Regions from separate parts of the Pseudoalteromonas sp. Of11M-6 genome, predicted to be linked through region 1. Evidence: predicted binding sites of a transcription regulator. Region 1 holds the regulator's gene; the other holds the start of a gene.
What was found. The regulator MetJ, encoded in region 1, represses methionine synthesis genes. The targets are predictions, from matches to a motif close to TAGACGTCTAGACGTCTA.
Positions count from the first base shown of each region.

Region 2: metA (homoserine O-succinyltransferase) is a predicted target of MetJ. The motif match lies at 5,096-5,113, and genes of this name have one in related genera.

Region 1 covers NZ_JAKRFW010000021.1:41,052-50,703, reverse strand. Annotated here, with positions in the region: gene MHN32_RS12295 (hypothetical protein) at 1-358, shown strand, start outside; gene MHN32_RS12290 (DUF971 domain-containing protein) at 361-735, opposite strand; gene hslU (HslU--HslV peptidase ATPase subunit) at 785-2,113, opposite strand; gene hslV (ATP-dependent protease subunit HslV) at 2,125-2,643, opposite strand; gene MHN32_RS12275 (SPOR domain-containing protein) at 2,714-3,244, opposite strand; gene priA (primosomal protein N') at 3,258-5,429, opposite strand; gene rpmE (50S ribosomal protein L31) at 5,645-5,860, shown strand; gene MHN32_RS12260 (malic enzyme-like NAD(P)-binding protein) at 6,633-7,874, shown strand; gene metJ (met regulon transcriptional regulator MetJ) at 7,955-8,275, opposite strand; gene metB (cystathionine gamma-synthase) at 8,620-9,652, shown strand, end outside.
Region 2 covers NZ_JAKRFW010000027.1:21,554-31,205, reverse strand. Annotated here, with positions in the region: gene MHN32_RS14015 (hypothetical protein) at 1-170, opposite strand, end outside; gene metH (methionine synthase) at 381-3,008, opposite strand; gene MHN32_RS14005 (homocysteine S-methyltransferase family protein) at 3,018-4,097, opposite strand; gene metA (homoserine O-succinyltransferase) at 4,087-5,034, opposite strand; gene MHN32_RS13995 (DMT family transporter) at 5,212-6,102, shown strand; gene MHN32_RS13990 (Ig-like domain-containing protein) at 6,149-6,880, opposite strand; gene MHN32_RS13985 (tetratricopeptide repeat protein) at 7,131-8,747, shown strand; gene MHN32_RS13980 (hypothetical protein) at 8,779-9,252, opposite strand; gene MHN32_RS13975 (hypothetical protein) at 9,621-9,652, shown strand, end outside.

The sequences.
Region 1 (9,652 bases):
TTGTTATTTAGAAGCTGCAATGCTCATTGAGCAATATAAAACCATGACTGGAGAGCAGCAAGCAAGTTTGCAATGGCATTTATTTCAGAATTACGCTATGGCGGGAAAGCGAGAACAGGCGATAGAGGTTGGAGAGGCACTTCTGCTCTCTGCGAAGAATAATCCTGCCGAGTTCCTTTGGGTAGAGTATATAGCCGCGAGTGTTGCGTTTTTAAAAGAAGATCGAGTGACACTAATGAAGATGCGTAACAAGCTAGCGGCACAAGCTGATTTCTTCCCCAATAAGATGAATTTAAAGGTTTTAGATAGCTTGGTCGATAATGTCAAATCTTCGTATCAGGCTGCTTATCAACAGTAAATTTAAGGCACAAACTTGATAGGTACGCTGTCCTTTTGGGTTTTATACTCTTCTACAGCGTTTACATATTCCTGCCATAGCACATCGTGTTGTGTAGCTATAGTGTATAAGTATTGCCAGCTGTAGAGCCCTGAGTCGTGGCCATCATCAAAAACAAAGCGTGCAGCATAGTGACCAACGGGTTCAATTTTCTTTATGGCGACATTCTGTTTGTTTAGCACGAGTTGCTTTTGCGCCGGACTATGCCCTTGCACTTCGGCGGATGGTGAATGTGTTCGTAAGAATTCGGCACTTAGCGTAAAACAGCGGCCGTCCTCAAAATAAACATCGAGTACTTTACTGAGCGTATGATAATGAAGTTTGGTGACTTGATACATAATTGGTATAACTCAAAAAGCGGAGCAAGGCTCCGCTTTTGATTTTAATTTACAGAATGAAGCGGCTTAAATCTTCATCCTGAACAAGCATGTCTAAATGCTGTTCAACGTAGGCGGCATCAATCGTCAAGGTATCACCGGCCTTTTCACTGGCATCGAATGAAATCTCTTCCATCAGCTTTTCCATCACAGTGTGAAGGCGGCGCGCACCGATGTTTTCAGTTTTCTCGTTGACCTGATATGCAGCTTCAGCCAGTTTAGTGATAGCGTCATCGGTAAAGTCGATAGTGACGTCTTCTGTTTTCAGTAGCGCTTGTTGCTGCTCTGTAAGAGATGCATTTGGCTCAGTTAGAATACGTTTGAAATCACCCGCAGTTAGTGCTTCTAGTTCAACGCGAATAGGTAAACGACCTTGTAGTTCAGGGATTAAATCCGACGGCTTGGCCATTTGGAACGCACCTGACGCGATAAATAAAATGTGGTCGGTTTTTACCATGCCGTGTTTAGTATTAACGGTTGAACCTTCGATAAGTGGTAGTAAGTCGCGTTGTACACCTTCACGGCTAACATCTGGGCCAGAAGATTCTCCGCGCTTACAAATTTTATCGATTTCATCAATGAACACGATACCGTTTTGTTCAACTGACTCAATAGCTTGCTCTTTAAGCTCTTCTGGATTAACAAGCTTTGCAGCTTCTTCTTCAATCAATAGCTTAAGTGCTTCTTTAATTTTCAGCTTACGGTTCTTTTTCTTGTCACCCGACATGTTTTGGAACATGCTCTGTAGCTGGCTGGTCATTTCTTCCATACCAGGAGGTGACATGATCTCAACATGAGGCGCCGTTTCTGCGATGTCGATCTCAATTTCTTTGTCGTCTAACTGACCTTCACGTAGTTTCTTACGAAATACTTGGCGTGTTGACGAATTTTCATTTGGCTGAGACTCACCATAAGCGTCTTTTGCTGGTGGCAAAAGTGCATCTAAAATACGCTCTTCGGCAGCTTCTTCAGCGCGGAATTTGAATTTCTTGGTTTGTTGTTCACGTGTTAGCTTAATAGAAACTTCGACTAGATCGCGGATGATGGTCTCAACTTCTTTACCAACATAACCCACTTCGGTGAACTTAGTCGCTTCTACTTTGATAAATGGTGCGTTAGCAAGCTTTGCTAGACGGCGGGCAATCTCAGTTTTACCCACACCCGTTGGGCCGATCATCAAAATATTCTTTGGTGTAACTTCTGCACGCAGCTCTTCATCAAGCTGCATACGACGCCAACGGTTGCGCAGTGCAATCGCGACGGCTTTTTTGGCTTTGTCCTGACCGATAATGTGTTGATCAAGCTCGTGCACAATCTCTCTTGGAGTCATAGCTGTCATGACGAGTCCTATTACAATTCTTCGATAGTTTGGAAATTATTGGTAAATACGCAGATATCGCCGGCGATCTTCAGGCTCTTTTCCACGATTTCTTTCGCACTTAAGTCGGTATTTTCAAGTAGTGCGGTTGCAGCCGCCTGTGCGAAGTTACCACCACTGCCGATAGCAATAAGATCATGCTCTGGCTGCACCACGTCGCCGTTACCTGTGATGATAAGCGAGGCGGTTTCATCGGCTACCGCAAGTAGGGCTTCAAGCCTTCTTAATGCTCTGTCGGTACGCCAGTCTTTTGCCATTTCTACGGCTGCTTTAGTGAGATGGCCTTGGTGCATCTCTAGCTTTGCTTCAAAGCGTTCAAATAATGTAAATGCATCAGCTGTACCGCCAGCGAAACCTGCCAGTACTTTACCATTGTATAGACGACGTACTTTACGTGCGTTGCCTTTCATAACTGTGTTACCAAGCGAAACTTGGCCATCACCGCCGATAACCACTTTGTCATCGCGACGAACACTAACGATGGTAGTCATAGTAATCCTTATCTGGGCCTGTGCCCGTGTAACTCTAGATTAGTAGGAAATATGGGTGGACTTATAAAAATCAAGTCCAGCCCCAAATCCCGCAGCCAAATATCCCAACGCGTTGTAATTTGTTTTTATCGCTTTCTGCTAAACGCTTGGTATCGTAGGGGCCAAGACGGACACGATACCAGACACCGTTACTCCCTTCGGTACGACGGATCTCCGCGATTAATCCAGCAAACGCAACTTTGGCTTTCATGGCTTCGGCTTGGCTATGGGTTCTAAATGAACCACACTGCATTTGATAGGGACCTTTGCTCTCGATCTCTTTAACTTCGACCTTGATTTCATGATTTTTAATTTCTTCAATGAACTCAGGTGGGCGAGGTTTTGGTTTAATAACCTTTTGCTCTGCAACTGGGTGTGGGTTTTTGGCTTGCTCTACTTCTTTAGGATCGGCATTGGTTTTTATAAACCAAAGACCGTAGGCAAACCCTCCGATTAGTAGAAATGCAAAAATAGCAGCAATAACAGGAAATTTCGCCGATTTTTCTGGCTTGTCTTTCCCCTTGCCTTTAGGTTTCTTATTGATGTAATCGTGCTGTGCCATAGGTTATTTGATTTTAATAGCTATCCATTGGATCAACATCTATGCTCCAGCGTACTCGATTGGCAGACTCATGCGTAGCGATATAGCGCGCAAGTTGCGAAAGGTAGTCCCGCAGCACAGTGCGTTGTTGTGCGTGTATGTGTAATTGATATCTGAACTTTCCAGCTATTCGTTCAAGTGGTGCTGGAATTGGACCCAGCAATTGTATACCAGGATAGGGGGTAGCTGGAACCAAATCCGACAAAAAGCGCAATACTGTATTTATATTTGTTGCCTCGGCGCGGATGATAGCTAAGTGTGCGAAGGGGGGAAGCATAGCTTCTTCACGCTCTTGTAAGGCATATCGCGCGAAGTCGCCATAACCATTATTAATTAAATCTTGCAATAATGGATGTTCTGGAAAATGCGTTTGCAATAACACGGTTCCCGCTTCACCGGCACGTCCGGCTCGTCCAGCAACTTGCGTAATGAGCTGTGCCATTTGCTCGGTTGCTCTAAAGTCACAAGAGTAAAGTCCTGAGTCCACATCCAAGATAATCACAAGGCTGACATCGGCAAAGTGGTGGCCCTTGGCAAGCATTTGAGTGCCGACCAGAATTCGCGCGCCACCTTGATTAATTTCTTCAAGGGCGCTTTCAAGGCTGCCCTTACGGCGCGTAGAATCTCGGTCAATGCGAGTGACGGGAATATCAGTGAAGCGTTCGCTTAAGAAGCCTTCGAGTTGTTCTGTACCAAGCCCTGTGGGCATGATTTGGGTGCTGCCGCAATCTGGACACTGTCTCGGTACAAAGTCCTGTTCACCACAATGATGGCATACCAAGCGGTTCATGTTTTTATGGTACGTGGCGCTAGTAGAGCAATGTTTACAGGTATTAAGCCATCCGCATTCGTGACACATCAATGTTGGTGCAAAGCCCCGACGATTTAGAAACACCATAACTTGCTTACCGCGAGCGAGTGTTTTTTCCATCCAATGTAAACTCATTGGTGAAAACCCGCCTTGTTCTGGCTGACCTTTCATGTCGACAAGGTGAAATTGGTTGTCGTGCTGGGTCTGCGCTCGTTTACTCAGTGTGACGAGTTGATATTTGTTGGTAATGGCTTTGTGTAATGTTTCTAATGCCGGTGTTGCGGTTCCCAAAAGCAAAGGGCAGTGTGCCTGATGCGCTCGAAATGCAGCGAGATCTCTGGCGTGATAGCGCAGGCCTTCTTGCTGTTTAAACGAGTTGTCGTGCTCTTCGTCAACGATGATCATGCCGAGATTTTGAAATGGCAAAAAAATGGCCGAGCGAGTACCGATAACCAAAGCGCTCAGACCCTTTTCGGCGCGACGCCAAGTATGTAGGCGCTCATTATCGGTTAGATTTGAGTGCCATAAATCAATGGGCAGGTTATTAAAGCGCTTTTTGAAGCGGTTGACTGTTTGCGGTGTGAGTCCAATTTCAGGCACCAAGATCAGTGCTTGTTTACCCGCTTTTATTATGTTTTCAAGGCTCTGTAAGTAGACTTCGGTTTTACCACTTCCCGTTACACCTTCGATTAAAAAGGTACGGTAACCGACTTGTGCATTAACGGCGCTGCAAATAGTCGCTTGCTGGTCGTTTAGGCGTGGCTTTTCGCCTAGCTGTAATTCGTTTTGCGACCAATCACTATCATGCTCAATAGATTGTGAGATAAGCGCTTTTTCTTCCAATGCTTTAATTGTTTGGCTAGCAAATCCGAGCGCTTTGAGTTCACTTAATTTTATTGCACCACCTTCATGTAATTGAGAAAGCAGCGCTTGTTGCTTTTTGGCTCGCAGTGTTGGTAGTTTCTGCCCTTTTTCCGTTAATCTGACGATAGGGATCTGAGTTTTGTCTGGGCTTCCTCCATCTCTGAGTACCGCCGGTAGTGCTGTGAATAAGGTATCGCCAATTGGATGACAGTAATACTGAGAGACAAAGTGTAAAAAGCTAAGTTGTGCTTGATTAAAGACAGGATGCTCGTCCAACACCTCAATAATTTGCTTGAGTTTTTCTTTTGGTACATCGGTGTCGTCTTTTTTAGCAAGCGCAATCGCTGTGCAGCGACGGTTGGCGAAATTGACGGTGACTCTCATTCCTGCTTCAACTTGCATGGTTGGTGCTAGCAAATAGTCGAATGTTCGGTGCAGTGGCAGCTTTAAAGCTACTTCAAGAATGAGCATGTATTACAATTCCATAAAGTGAGCGCAGTGACGAAGTATATACCTAAGGTGGTACGAATTGAAAACGTACTCTGCGAAGGTGATAAAAAAACTCTGAAATATTGCTTGTAGATTGTTCAGTTAAGCACTAAAATACGCGTCCACATTTTTGTATAACTACGTATGGTGCCAGACTTCGGGTTTGGAGAGCGATACGGCCTTAACTAGAGGTTGCTATGAAAGAAGGTATTCACCCTAATTACGAGACGATCACTGCATCGTGCTCTTGCGGTAACAAGTTCGAAACTCGTTCAACGCTATGTAAAGATATTCACCTAGACGTATGTTCTGCATGTCACCCGTTCTACACTGGTAAGCAGAAGATCCTTGACACAGGTGGCCGTGTAGATCGCTTTAACAAGCGTTTCGGTGCACTTAGCAGCAAGAAGTAATCTTGTTGGTCTAGTCGAAAAAAGCACCTTTAGGGTGCTTTTTTTGTGCCTGTTTGAAAATACCTTCTCGATTTATACATCCTATTCTGCATCAGCAGATAGACCGTCAGTCATCCCGTCTTATTGTCTCTTTTATTCTTCTAAAATAAAAAACTTGCCAGTTTGGCAGCAAAACTTTACTGATCTCTTGGGTAGAGTAAAAACTCTATTTAGCAGATAAATATTGAACATTTACGAGCTTAAGTTGTGAAAATAATCAAAGCTCATATAGTAAATACTATCAGGTATGAGCACGTAATATAAACTAAAGTCAGTATATTGCGATTAAATGTCGGTATCTTGACGTTAAAGTTAGTTAAGTTGCAATTTTCTTATTGTTTTTATAGTTGGTGTACATTTGTGCTAGTTTTATACATTCTGTGCTGGTTTTAGCGTCTTGTTTTTTAAGTTTTAGTCATTTTATTTGTGAAATATTTCTTAAAATTGAGCTTATCTTCTCGGAAAAGTATAGAAAATACCATGCTAGTGGATAGACCTGATTTTACTTGAATAATGAGCAAAACTCGGTATTGTGTGAATACGGTCGATTAACTATATGTCCTATTGACATACCGCGACAGCAAAGCACATACGCTTGTTGAGTGGTTGAATGTCGTCGCTCATATAGTTAATCGCACTGTGTGTTGCTGTAACCAGCTAGCTAGGTTGCCAACATTCAGAATGCGAACGTTTACCACACTCTCACATTAACTTCGTAGGAAAATATCGCGCCATGACAGACTTTCGTCAACAAGCTCTAGATTATCACGAGAAGCCCGTTCCAGGTAAAATCAGTGTTGAACTCACTAAACCTGCCGAGACCGTAAAAGACTTAGCACTTGCATACAGCCCAGGTGTTGCAGAGCCAGTACGTGAAATCGCGGCTGATCCGGCGAATGCATACCGTTACACGGGTAAAGGAAATATGGTTGCGGTGATCAGTAATGGTACGGCAATTCTTGGCTTGGGTAACTTAGGTCCTTTGGCGTCAAAGCCTGTTATGGAAGGTAAGGCACTATTATTTAAGCGTTTTGCGGGCCTTGATTCAATCGATATCGAAGTTAAGCACAACACCACTGAAGACTTCATCAATACTGTGGCAAATATCGCAGACACATTTGGTGGTATTAACCTTGAAGATATTAAAGCGCCAGAGTGTTTTGAAATTGAGCGCGCGCTAATTGAACGTTGTGACGTTCCTGTATTCCATGATGATCAGCACGGCACTGCAATTGTAACCGCTGCGGGTATGCTGAATGCGTTGGAAATCCAAGGTAAAGATATTCATGATGCGATTATTGTGTGTCTTGGCGCGGGTGCAGCCGCTATTGCTTGTATGGAATTACTGATCAAATGCGGTGCCCAACGTGAGCACATCTATATGCTGGACAGAAAAGGCGTGATCCATACTCGTCGTGATGACCTAAATGAATACAAAGAGCTGTTTGCAAACAACACGGATAAGCGTACGTTACAAGACGTGATTGCAGATGCGGACGTATTTGTTGGTGTTTCTGGCCCAGACTTACTTTCTGCTGAGGATCTAAAGCTAATGGCTGACAAGCCAGTGGTATTCGCTTGTTCTAACCCAGACCCTGAGATCAGCCCTGAAGTTGCACACGGTGCACGTAATGATTTGATCATGGCGACAGGCCGCTCGGATTATCCAAACCAAGTAAATAACGTACTGTGTTTCCCGTTTATCTTCCGTGGTGCGCTTGATGTACGCGCAACCGCTATCAATGACGAGATGAAGATTGCAGCGGTTGAAGCAATTAGAACGATTGCGAAAGAGCCTGTACCTGCTGAAGTGTTAAAAGCGGCTGACGTAGATAGTCTAGAGTTTGGTCCTGAGTATATTATTCCAAAACCAATGGATCCACGTTTGTTACCTCGTATCGCAAAAGCGGTAGCGATAGCTGCAATTGAATCAGGCGTGGCACAAATCGATATGCCAGCTGGATATATGGAATAATACCATTGGTATTATTCCAATGAAAAAGCCTCGATTGAGGCTTTTTTTGTGTCTGTATTTCCAGAGCGAAAGAGTAGTTATCACTCTTCGTTTATTTCTGGGATCTCCAAACCGCGCTCTTCCATTATTTGTCTTACCTCTAAAGGAATACGCTCTGGATTATCTTTTCTCAAGTCTTCATCGCTCGGCAGTGGCTGGCCTGTGAAGGCATGTAGAAACGCCTCACATAAAAGCTCACTGTTCGTGGCATGACGTAAGTTATTCACTTGGCGACGTGTACGCTCATCAGTTAGCACTTTGAGTACATTCAGAGGTATGCTCACCGTGATCTTTTTTACTTGCTCTGCTTTCTTACCGTGTTCTGCATATGGGTGAATATACTCACCGTTCCATTTTGCCATAATTGTGTACTTGCCTCAGTTACATCAATGCCAATATGACTGGGTTCTGGTCTACATTATTCACCAACCGCATGAATATAGGGATAACCTTACGAATTAAAGATAAATCCCAAACTCAAATAGATGAATAAACTAATCCGCCATAGCGAGATAGAAGAATCTCTGCCATAGTTTTCAATAACTCAGTCGTATTAGCAACGCCTAGAGTGGCGAAATTTTATCGGTTTAAAAAAGATAGTCAAATACTAGTTATTTAGCCATTTAGCAGTATAAATGTTTTGACTTCTGGTTTCTGTTGCTCTAACCTTTTAGACGTCTAAACATCCAACTATCTAGGTGACCTTATGAGTCAAGTTAATAAATCGACGGTAGCAGTGCGTCACGGTATAGAAGCTGATAAAGCACATGGGGCAGTAGTGCCACCGCTTTACCTTTCTACCACCTATTCTTTTGCCGATTTTGATACCAAACGCGACTACGATTATGGCCGCAGCGGTAACTTTAATCGTGATGTGCTTGCACAGGCACTTACCGAACTTGAAGGTGGTGCTCGTGGTATTATTACCGCCACTGGCATGGCTGCCGTTCACCTAGTAACTCAACTGCTTAACCATGACGATACGCTGGTTATTCCACATGACTGCTATGGTGGTAGCTATCGCTTGTTTACATCGCTTGCAAAGCGTGGATTGCTCAAATTAGCCGTCTTGGATCTCACACAATCAGAAAGTCTTGCACAGCTGCAGCAGATCAAACCTAAATTAGTTTGGATTGAAACACCAAGTAACCCAATTTTGCGGTTAACGGATATAGAAGCTGTCGTAAATGCAGCACACGCTGTGGGGGCTTTGGTCGCCGCTGACAACACCTTCTTGTCTCCTGCATTACAAAACCCCATTGCCTTTGGCGTGGATGTCGTCGTGCATTCAACCACTAAATATATCAATGGTCATTCTGATGTAGTGGGGGGCGCGGTGATCGCGCGTACACAGGAATTGGGTGATGAGTTAGCTTGGTGGGCGAATAATATCGGTATTACCGGTGCACCTTTTGATAGTTACCTTACCCTACGTGGACTGCGCACCTTAAATGTGCGTTTACGCCAACATCAAGAAAATGCTCAGCTTATTGCGGAATATTTAGAAAAGTCGCCGTATGTTAGCCAAGTTTATTACCCTGGCCTTGAGTCGCATCCTCAACACGAACTTGCGAAAAAACAACAGCTCGGCTTTGGTGGCATGGTGAGCTTTGATATCAAAGGCGATCTGCAAACATCTGCGAAGTTTTTAACGTCTCTAACGCACTTTTCATTGGCAGAATCTTTAGGTGGGGTTGAGAGTCTTATTTGTCATCCAGCGACGATGACACACGCGGGTA
Region 2 (9,652 bases), on a different contig from region 1:
CCTTTGGTGGTTGGAAAAAAAGAATCAACGTCTAAAACGTCACGACCAGCAAGAAAGTGCTCATAACGCTGACTGAAATTTTCGCTACTGATAATGTCAACAACCAGCTGATTGCTCCCCCAACAGAGATTGGAAATAAAAAGGAGTGAAAACAGCCACTTCATCTTCATTGTTGAGTAAAGCCTTGTTATTAACAGTTATTCAACTCAGTATACTTGAATTTAGCGTGCTCTGTTAACTACTAAACAACATATTCTAATGAATTTGGATTTGAAATTTATCAGCCCGCCAATAAACGTTAAAACTCACAAAGTGAAAGCAATAAAAAGCCCAGCTTACCTTAGTCTTAGATTAAGTTAAGCTAGGCTTCAATTCAGCTATTATGCCGTTTCATATCCTAAGTTAGGACCAAGCCAACGCTCCGCTTCTTCTAGCGACATCGCTTGACGCGCAGCATAGTCTTCTACTTGATCTCTTTGAATACTGGCAACGGCAAAGTACTTAGAATCTGGATGTGAGAAATACCAACCCGACACCGCTGCTCCCGGCCACATGGCGTATGAGCTAGTCAGCTTCATACCGATACGGTTTTCGACATCTAACAACTGCCAAATTTTTTGTTTCTCGGTGTGTTCAGGGCACGCTGGATACCCTGGCGCAGGACGGATCCCTTGATAGTTTTCACGGATAAGTTCTTCGTTACTTAGCGCTTCATCCGCTGCAAATCCCCAGTACACTTTACGCACTTGCTCATGTAAATATTCAGCAAATGCCTCGGCTAAGCGATCTGCGACCGCTTTAATCATGATCTTGTTGTAGTCATCTTGCTTGGCATCAAATGCATCTGCTAAGTCATCTTCTTCAAGACCGCCAGTGACGGCAAATGCACCGAAATAATCAGGTGTGCCTTTAGGCGCGATATAATCCGACAAACAATAGTTAGGAAAATCGGTTTTTTCGGTTTGTTGACGTAACTGACATGAGGTTACCAATACTTCGCTACGCGACTCATCTTTGTAAATCTCAATATCGTCACCCACACGATTCGCAGGGAACAACCCGATCACACCTAGTGGTTGCAAACTACCATCTTGTTGCAATTGATCTAACATGGCATTGGCATCGTGAAACAGCTTTTGCGCCTCTTCACCAACCACCTCGTCTTGCAAAATACGTGGGTATTTACCGGCCAGCGACCAAGTCATAAAAAAAGGTGTCCAGTCAATATAATCACGTAGTGTTTTGATGCTTACGTCTTTAAATTCGGTGATCCCCAACTTGCTCGGCACCGGTGGCGTGTAGCTTTGCCAATCAATTTTTACCGCATTATCGCGCGCACGCGCCAAGGTAACCGGTTTTGAACGTGGCTTTTTACGCGCCTGCTGCTCCCGTACTTTGACGTATTCATCCGCGGTTTTTGCTAAAAACTCTGGCTTTTGGGTTTTACTTAGCAGGCTAGATACCACACCAACCGCACGACTGGCGTTATTGACGTAAATCACACCTTTGTCGTACTGAGGTTCAATTTTAACCGCCGTATGCGCTTTCGATGTGGTTGCACCACCAATGAGTAGAGGAATATCAAAGCCGCGACGCGTCATTTCTTTCGCAACATGCACCATTTCATCAAGGGATGGCGTAATAAGGCCAGACAGACCAATGACATCAGCGTTTTCGTCAATGGCCGTTTGCAGAATTTTCTCTGCTGGCACCATCACACCCAAGTCCACGACTTCGTAGTTGTTACATTGCAGTACCACGCCCACAATGTTTTTGCCAATGTCGTGTACATCGCCCTTAACCGTGGCCATGATCACTTTACCGTTACTAGAGCCTTCTTCTTTTTCGGCCTCAATGTAAGGGTCAAGATAGGCAACCGCGCGCTTCATCACTCGAGCAGATTTCACCACTTGAGGCAGGAACATTTTGCCCGCGCCAAACAAGTCGCCAACCACGTTCATACCATCCATCAGTGGCCCTTCAATCACTTGAATTGGCTTATCAAACTGTTGGCGACAGGCCTCGGTATCCTCGTCGATAAACTCGGTGATCCCTTTAACTAAGGCGTGCTCCAAGCGTTTTTCAACTGGCCAAGAACGCCACTCTAAATCTTCCTGTTTTTCGGCTTGCGCCATGCCCGAGTATTTAGGCGCGATCTCAACCAATCGTTCGCCAGCACCGGCGTCGGTATTGAGGATCACATCCTCAACGGCATCACGGAGCTCTTTTGGAATATCGTCATACACGGCTAACTGACCGGCATTGACGATCCCCATATCCATGCCTGCTTTAATCGCATGGTAAAGAAACACAGAGTGGATCGCTTCACGCACCGGGTTGTTACCACGGAATGAGAAGGATACGTTAGATACACCCCCTGACACTTTACAGTGTGGCAGGTTTTGCTTAATTCTGCGCGTGCCCTCGATAAATTCTACGGCGTAGTTATCGTGTTCTTCGATACCCGTAGCGACCGCGAAAATATTAGGGTCAAAAATAATGTCTTCAGGTGGAAACCCAAGCTCGTCAACCAAGATTTTGTAAGAGCGCTGACAGATCTCAAACTTTCGTTCTGCGGTTTCCGCTTGACCAACTTCATCAAATGCCATCACCACCACAGCAGCACCAAAACGCTTGATGATTTTGGCTTGGTGGATAAATGGTGCCTCACCCTCTTTTAAGGAGATTGAGTTTACAATGGCTTTACCTTGAATACATTTCAGGCCCGCTTCAATGACTTCCCATTTAGACGAGTCAACCATGATGGGGACTTTAGAAATATCCGGCTCTGACGCTATCAGATTAAGAAATTTCACCATCGCAGCTTTTGAGTCCAACATGGCTTCATCCATGTTGATATCGATCACTTGCGCGCCGCTTTCAACCTGCTCTCTGGCAACATCCAGCGCGGTTTCGTAATCTTCTTCTAAAATTAAGCGCTTAAATTTTGCCGATCCCGTTACATTGGTACGTTCACCGACATTGGTAAATACTGCTGTTTGTGTCATGGTGAATTCCTAATTTAAATTACAGGCTTCAAGACCTGCCAAACGCATCCGCACTTCGATGTTAGGCAAGCTACGCGGCTGGGTTTGCTCAAGGCCTCTCGCGAAGGCGCGAATATGTTCGGGCGTGGTGCCACAGCAGCCGCCAACAATATTGATAAACCCTTCATTGCCCCAATCGATAATCTCTTTTGCCATGTCATCGGCTTCTAGGTCGTATTCACCAAACTCGTTAGGAAGCCCTGCGTTTGGATGTACAGAGGTAAAAGTCTCACAAACCCGTGACAGCTCTTCTACATACTGTCTTAATAAATCTGGGCCTAGCGCGCAGTTGAGGCCAATAGAGATTGGCTTAATATGACGAATGGAGTTATAAAACGCCTCGGTGGTTTGCCCTGATAGCGTGCGACCGGAAGCGTCGGTAATTGTGCCCGAGATCATAACAGGCAGAGTGACGCCCGCTTGCTCGAACGCTTCTTCTACACCGTAAGACGCGGCTTTGGCGTTGAGCGTATCAAAAATCGTTTCAATCAAAATAAGGTGCGCACCGCCTTCAATAAGGGCAAGCGTTGATTCGACATAGGCTGCAACCAACTTGTCAAAAGTGATATTGCGAAAACCAGGGTCGTTTACATCTGGAGAAATCGAACAGGTTTTTGACGTTGGGCCAAGTACACCTGCCACATAGCGAGGCTTGCTGGGATCTTTGGCGGTAAATTCATCACATACCGCACGTGCAAGCTTCGCCGATTCAAGATTAATCTCGCGGCTTAGGCTTGCCATGTCATAATCTTCCATCGAGATGGTGGTGGCGTTAAAAGTATTGGTTTCAATGATATCTGCGCCAGCAGCTAGATAATCGCGATGGATCTGTTTGATTATCTCAGGCTGCGTCAAACTTAGCAGATCGTTGTTGCCTTTGATAAGGACATGCCAATCTTTAAAGCGCTCACCACGATAGTCTTGTTCTTCTAATTTGTGCTTTTGGATCATGGTTCCCATTGCACCATCTAAGATCAGAATACGTTGCTGCATTGCTTGCTTAAGCTGCTCTGCTATTTGCTCACCGTTTACGGCTACATTATTCGGCATAATTGTTAGTCCTTACATCTTGGCTAACTAAGTTAATATCATAAGGTGTGGTTTGGTAAACATAGTAGTTTAACCAATTTGAGAATAACAAGAATGCATGGCTTTGCCATGTCTTAGATGGACGTTTGCTGGTGTCATTCTCAGGAAAATAGTTCTCAGGCTGCGGTGCGTTGGCCATTTTTTCACAATCACGATGGTATTCTTTTTGTAGCGTATCGGCGTCGTATTCAGGGTGGCCGGTAATATAGACTTGGCTGCCTGAGTGATTTTTAATTAAGTAAGCGCCCACTTTTTCAGAGCCTGCTAATACCACTAGGTCTTTACACGCATTAATTTTATCGATGTCGATGTGGCCGTAGCGTGAGTGTGGCACCAAGAACTCATCATCAAAACCACGAGTGAGCGCCCCGTGATCAAAATAACAGTGGTGCTTAAATACGCCGCAAAGTTTGTCATTTTTGAGTGCTCGCTTTAACCCATAATGGTGATACAAGCCAGCATGTGCGGCCCAACAGGAAAACAGGGTTGAAGTAACATGGTGCTCAGCCCAATCAAAAAATGCTTGCAATTCCTGCCAATACACCACATCGTCATATTCAAGATGCGCCAGCGGCGCGCCGGTGACGATCAAAGCATCATAGTTTTGATCTTTCACATCCGAAAAATAGCGATAAAACATATCTAGATGTTGTTCTGAGTTTTCAGAGCTGCGGTGGGTGTCTAGTCGCAACAAATCAACATTCACCTGCAAAGGGGTATTTGCCAGTAATCGGATAAATTGCACCTCAGTCTCCACCTTATTCGGCATCAAGTTTAATATCGCGAGCCGCATTGGGCGGATCTCTTGAGTTGATGCACGACTTTGTGGCATCACGAACACATTTTCATGACGCAATTGGGCAATGGCTGGGAGTTCGTCGGTGACGGTGATTGGCATGCGCTGCTCCAGACTAATCGAATGGCATTATTATGGACAAAAACTAGAAAATTTCAACCTCTAGATGTATGGACGTCTAAACATTAGTGGTAATAATTTGATTCCTTACCTCTCACTGATTATTTCAATTTATGTATACTTGCCACCATATTAATAAACACAAGAAACTTGAGATTTATGATTGGTATTGGCGAAGCAGCAGCGATTGCAGCGGCTGGGGTATGGGCTGGCTCAACCATACTGTACAAACGATTTAGCCATCACCTTAGTCCATTTGAGTTGAACGTCAGCAAAGGCGTCATCGCTTCAGCTTTGATGATCTTGTGTTTGCTCATCGCAGGTGATGCAATGTACCCGACCTTACCCTCGAGCTGGGGCTGGCTGATAGCAAGTGGGGTACTGGGCATAGCGATTGGTGACAGTGCCTACTTTGCCGCACTTAGAAATATAGGTCCTGCTCGCACTTTGGTTATTGAAAGTCTTGCACCTGCCATCGCGGGGATCTTAAACATTGTACTTCTTGGTGTTTATCTCAGCGCATCCGCTTGGCTCGGCATTGCAGTGACGACCGTTGGTGTGATGCTGGCGATTAAGCCAAGTAGAAGCCAGCCGGTATTAGACAAAAAACATTATCTCTTGGGAGTCTGCTTTGCACTCACGGCTGCCATTTGCCAAGCTGCGGGTATGGTGCTTTCCAAAGGTGCGCTAAATAACGAAAGCATTAGTAGTTTGTGGGCGGCACTTATCCGCTTGGGATCCGGCACCCTATTTGTGGCCTTTATTGTTGTTTATTTGAAATCACAAAGCCTGTTTAAAGCACTCACACTTAAACAAATCGACGGTAAAAACTGGTTATTCGTTGCAGTGTTTTTTGGCACCTTTATTGGACTGTGGCTACAGTTGATTTCCGTTAATCATACTGATCCCGCTATCGCACAAACCATCTTTGCAACGGCACCGCTCATGGTGATGACAATTGGACTACTGCGCAGAGAAGCTATTACTAAGTCTATGATGTTTGGAGGCCTAATTGCTTTGGCTGGCGTATTTTTATTGCTAAAAGGATAGCCAATATACACACTTAATATGTGTGCATATTGGCCTGAGTTTGGGGTTAATTTGCTACCGAAATAGAAACTGTCGCTGGCGAGCTTGTAATATCATAAAGGTTGTTACCCTTAATGCGATATTGGAACGAATCCAGGCCAATGAACCCAGCTTTTGGTGTGTAAGTAATGGAGTAGTCACTGTTAACAGATACTGTACCGTTAGCTGGTGAGCTAAAAATCTCAACACCATAATAATAGGGTACGCCACTATCGTTATCTTTAACGTACACATCAACAGGTTGACCAGCAAAGGTTTGTGCCAAGTCATCACTCGGATACACATCGTAATTACCACCAAACGCTTGGTCTAAGCTAACTCTGATCTCTCCCCACTCCGATGTTTCTCCAGCAGGATTAACAACGCGAAAAGAAATCGTATCTATCTTTTGGTTACCGTTGTCTTCGCCTGAGAAATAAAGCACCTTACCCTTAAATTTAACCCAACGTCTGTCTAATGTGTTGTATGCAACCGCCTGACCGTATGTAGTGTAAACTTTGTCATAAAAGCCAATTTGATCGTAGCTTTTGCTACTATCCAATTGAATACGTAGCTCACTATTTGGATAATTTGGATCAGTCACGTTGCCCTCGGCAAAGATATTAAATTCCTCTTGGATGTTTAATCCAGCATTGTACTCAAATATGGCTTTATCAAGCTGAGGAGCGGCACTCACTAATGGTGCAAATAACGCGACACCGACGCTAAGTGACTTTAGCCACATTGTATTTAACTTCATTTTTATTTCCTTATGGATTGATTTCCAGCTTCTTCAGCTGGGCCTTAATTAGCAACAAGACCATACCAAAAACACATTAAACTAACAATATTAACAAGTCGAGACTTGGTCGTACTGGCAAGGTTAAGCGACAGCAGCTAGGCAGCGACAAAATACAAAAAGTAGTCTACCTAAGATTTATTAAAGGCAGACACGACTTTTTGTTATCACTATATTAATATGTAAAAACAATGTATCTAGACTAATATTTATGCCTTTGCTTGCTTTGTTTTTCGCATTACTGCTCGTTGTGTTACCGGCGCATGGTTCAGAATGCCCAAGTGCTAATAATGCTAACCTCACAAGCCAAATTTTGTCTTGTAAGCAACATCTTGAAACGCTTGAACCCAACGGTGCTCAAGCTTTTGATGCACATCTTGAGCTTGTGAGCTTGTATCGTCGAGCGGGTGACATAAAGCTCAGCAATCAAATACTGGATGAGTTGATGGCATGGAAGTTAACCACACTTCAGCGCTTTCAGGTGTTAAGACAAAGTGGTATTAATCGTTACCGCCAGCGCAATTATATTCAAGCGCTGGAGAGCTTCCACGAAGCGCAAACGCTTGCGGCTAAGTTGCAACAAAACGAACTCCTGGGTAAATCGGCAAACGATTTAGCTAATGCTTATCAGGCACTCGGAGATCTAGATACCGCCCTTACTTTATTTTTAGAAAGCTACCAAATAGCGAAAGCAACAAATGACCTGCAGAGACAAGCGATCACACTTAATAATTTAGGGAATGTGTCGAGGGATATTAATCAGTTGGATGATGCCATTCTCTCATTTCGTCAAGCCCATGCGCTCCACCAACAAGCCGGCGACCAGGTCAAAGCGAACCACACCTTGCTAAGCATAGCGGAAGTCTTCTACAAAAAGCGCGACTACAACAAAGCAACTGAAATCATTGAAGATTTACTTCAACCTTTGACACAAAGTGGCGCCTATACCCAATTGTCTCGAGCCTATTTATTATTGGCCGAAATTGCCATTGCTCAAAATCATATCGCTCAGGCACAACAGCAACTTGCTTCATTTAAACGTACTCGGCAACTAATTCAACACGGTAAAGTGGATCAGCGAGCACTGCTTATTGAAGCCAAACTCAAGCAGCTTGAGGGCGATAACCTAACAGCACAAACGATACTTAAACAGGGGCTTGAAGCACATAATCAGCAAAATAGTCAGCTTACGGAGTTATTTTACATTGCCTTATTGCAGTCCCAACTACAAACACACGCTTATAAAGAAGCGGTAGAGACCGCACAGCGTTATAATGACATGCTTAAAACTAGTCGTGTACAAAGTGAAAACCTTTATCAATTTCGCCTTCAAAGCGCTAACGTCTTGACCGCGCCTAAGCGCCAAACAGAGACAAGCATGTTGTCTCATGTACTCGTCGGGTTTATCACATTTTTAGCAGGTGTTTTGGTTACTTACTGCTTTATTCGCAATACCGCCCGCGCCGATACTCATGGCGTGCACAGTAAACATACGAGCATTGATGAACAGGCCGCTAGACAATTAATGGTTGAGGTAATGACACTCACTTTGACGCTTTGGGAGCAAAGTAGTGGCAAAACTCGTGTCGAATTAGCGGAAGAAAGCAAAGTGTGGAAAGTGAATATCGATGATGGTCGCTTACGAGTGCGCACTCTTGAACGCTATCTTAATATCAAAACGCTGCCCAAAAAGCCGCGTATTCGAAATATTGTTACCACGGCACAATATGTACTCACTCAATGCCAAGACGCTAATTTCGATACTGCGCCCCTTTCTCAAAAAGTTGCACAACTGGAGCAAATCATAGCGTGCTCCAACGCTACTTGATGTATACAACAAAGGGGCTTTTGCCCCTTCTCTAGTTATCCGTCGCGGTCTCACATAAATAGCATGCTAAAGTCACGCCCATACCGGCATCATACTCTTGGTGATGACGGTCTCCTTTGAATTCAAAAGGTCCTTCAAAGCGTGGATACACTGTCATATCAGGTTTTAGGCTATTACTAAAGCCTTTCATATTATGATGTAGAGATTGACACATTTTATTACCCATATCATAAGCAAGTCGCCAATCATCAAACTGGCCACAATCTAGTCGTGGTGTAATACGACCAGGAATACTCTGCTTAGGACTGGTACAAACGTTACTTCCTTCACTATGTAAATATTTAAAGGTGCCAGCAGTTAATGTCATTTTACCTAGCAAAATCGTTTGCCGCTTTGGACATTTCGCCCCATCAGCAACTTCGAGCTGCGCTATCATTTCTGGGCTATGGGCTTGTACAAAGCTCGCAATCAAAGTTGCTCCCAATACTACTATTACTCGTCTCATAACTGTCTCCTTATTGGTTATGACACCGTTACTCGATTGCGAATGTACTCACGCTGAGACTCCAATAACGGCGATAGCAAAATCCTGCCTCAAGCGAATATTGATTGCAGCAAAAGTTACGGGGCAATTGGGTAAATTCGGGTAAAAATATAAGCAGACCTTTGATATTTAAGTTTTTATTTACCACAGCTTGATATCAAAACTTACCTAACCCAATGCGTCCGTTTAATATCAAAGGTTTTACCCAAGTTGACCCTAACTGGCCCTACAACCTCCTATTCAATCGCTGAAAAAGTTTCCAACATCACAAGGCAAGTTAACAATGCATGAGGCATGTTGACTCAGCACAACGATGAAGGAATAGAAAAATGAAACAGAGAAATTTCACCCCAAAGTTAGT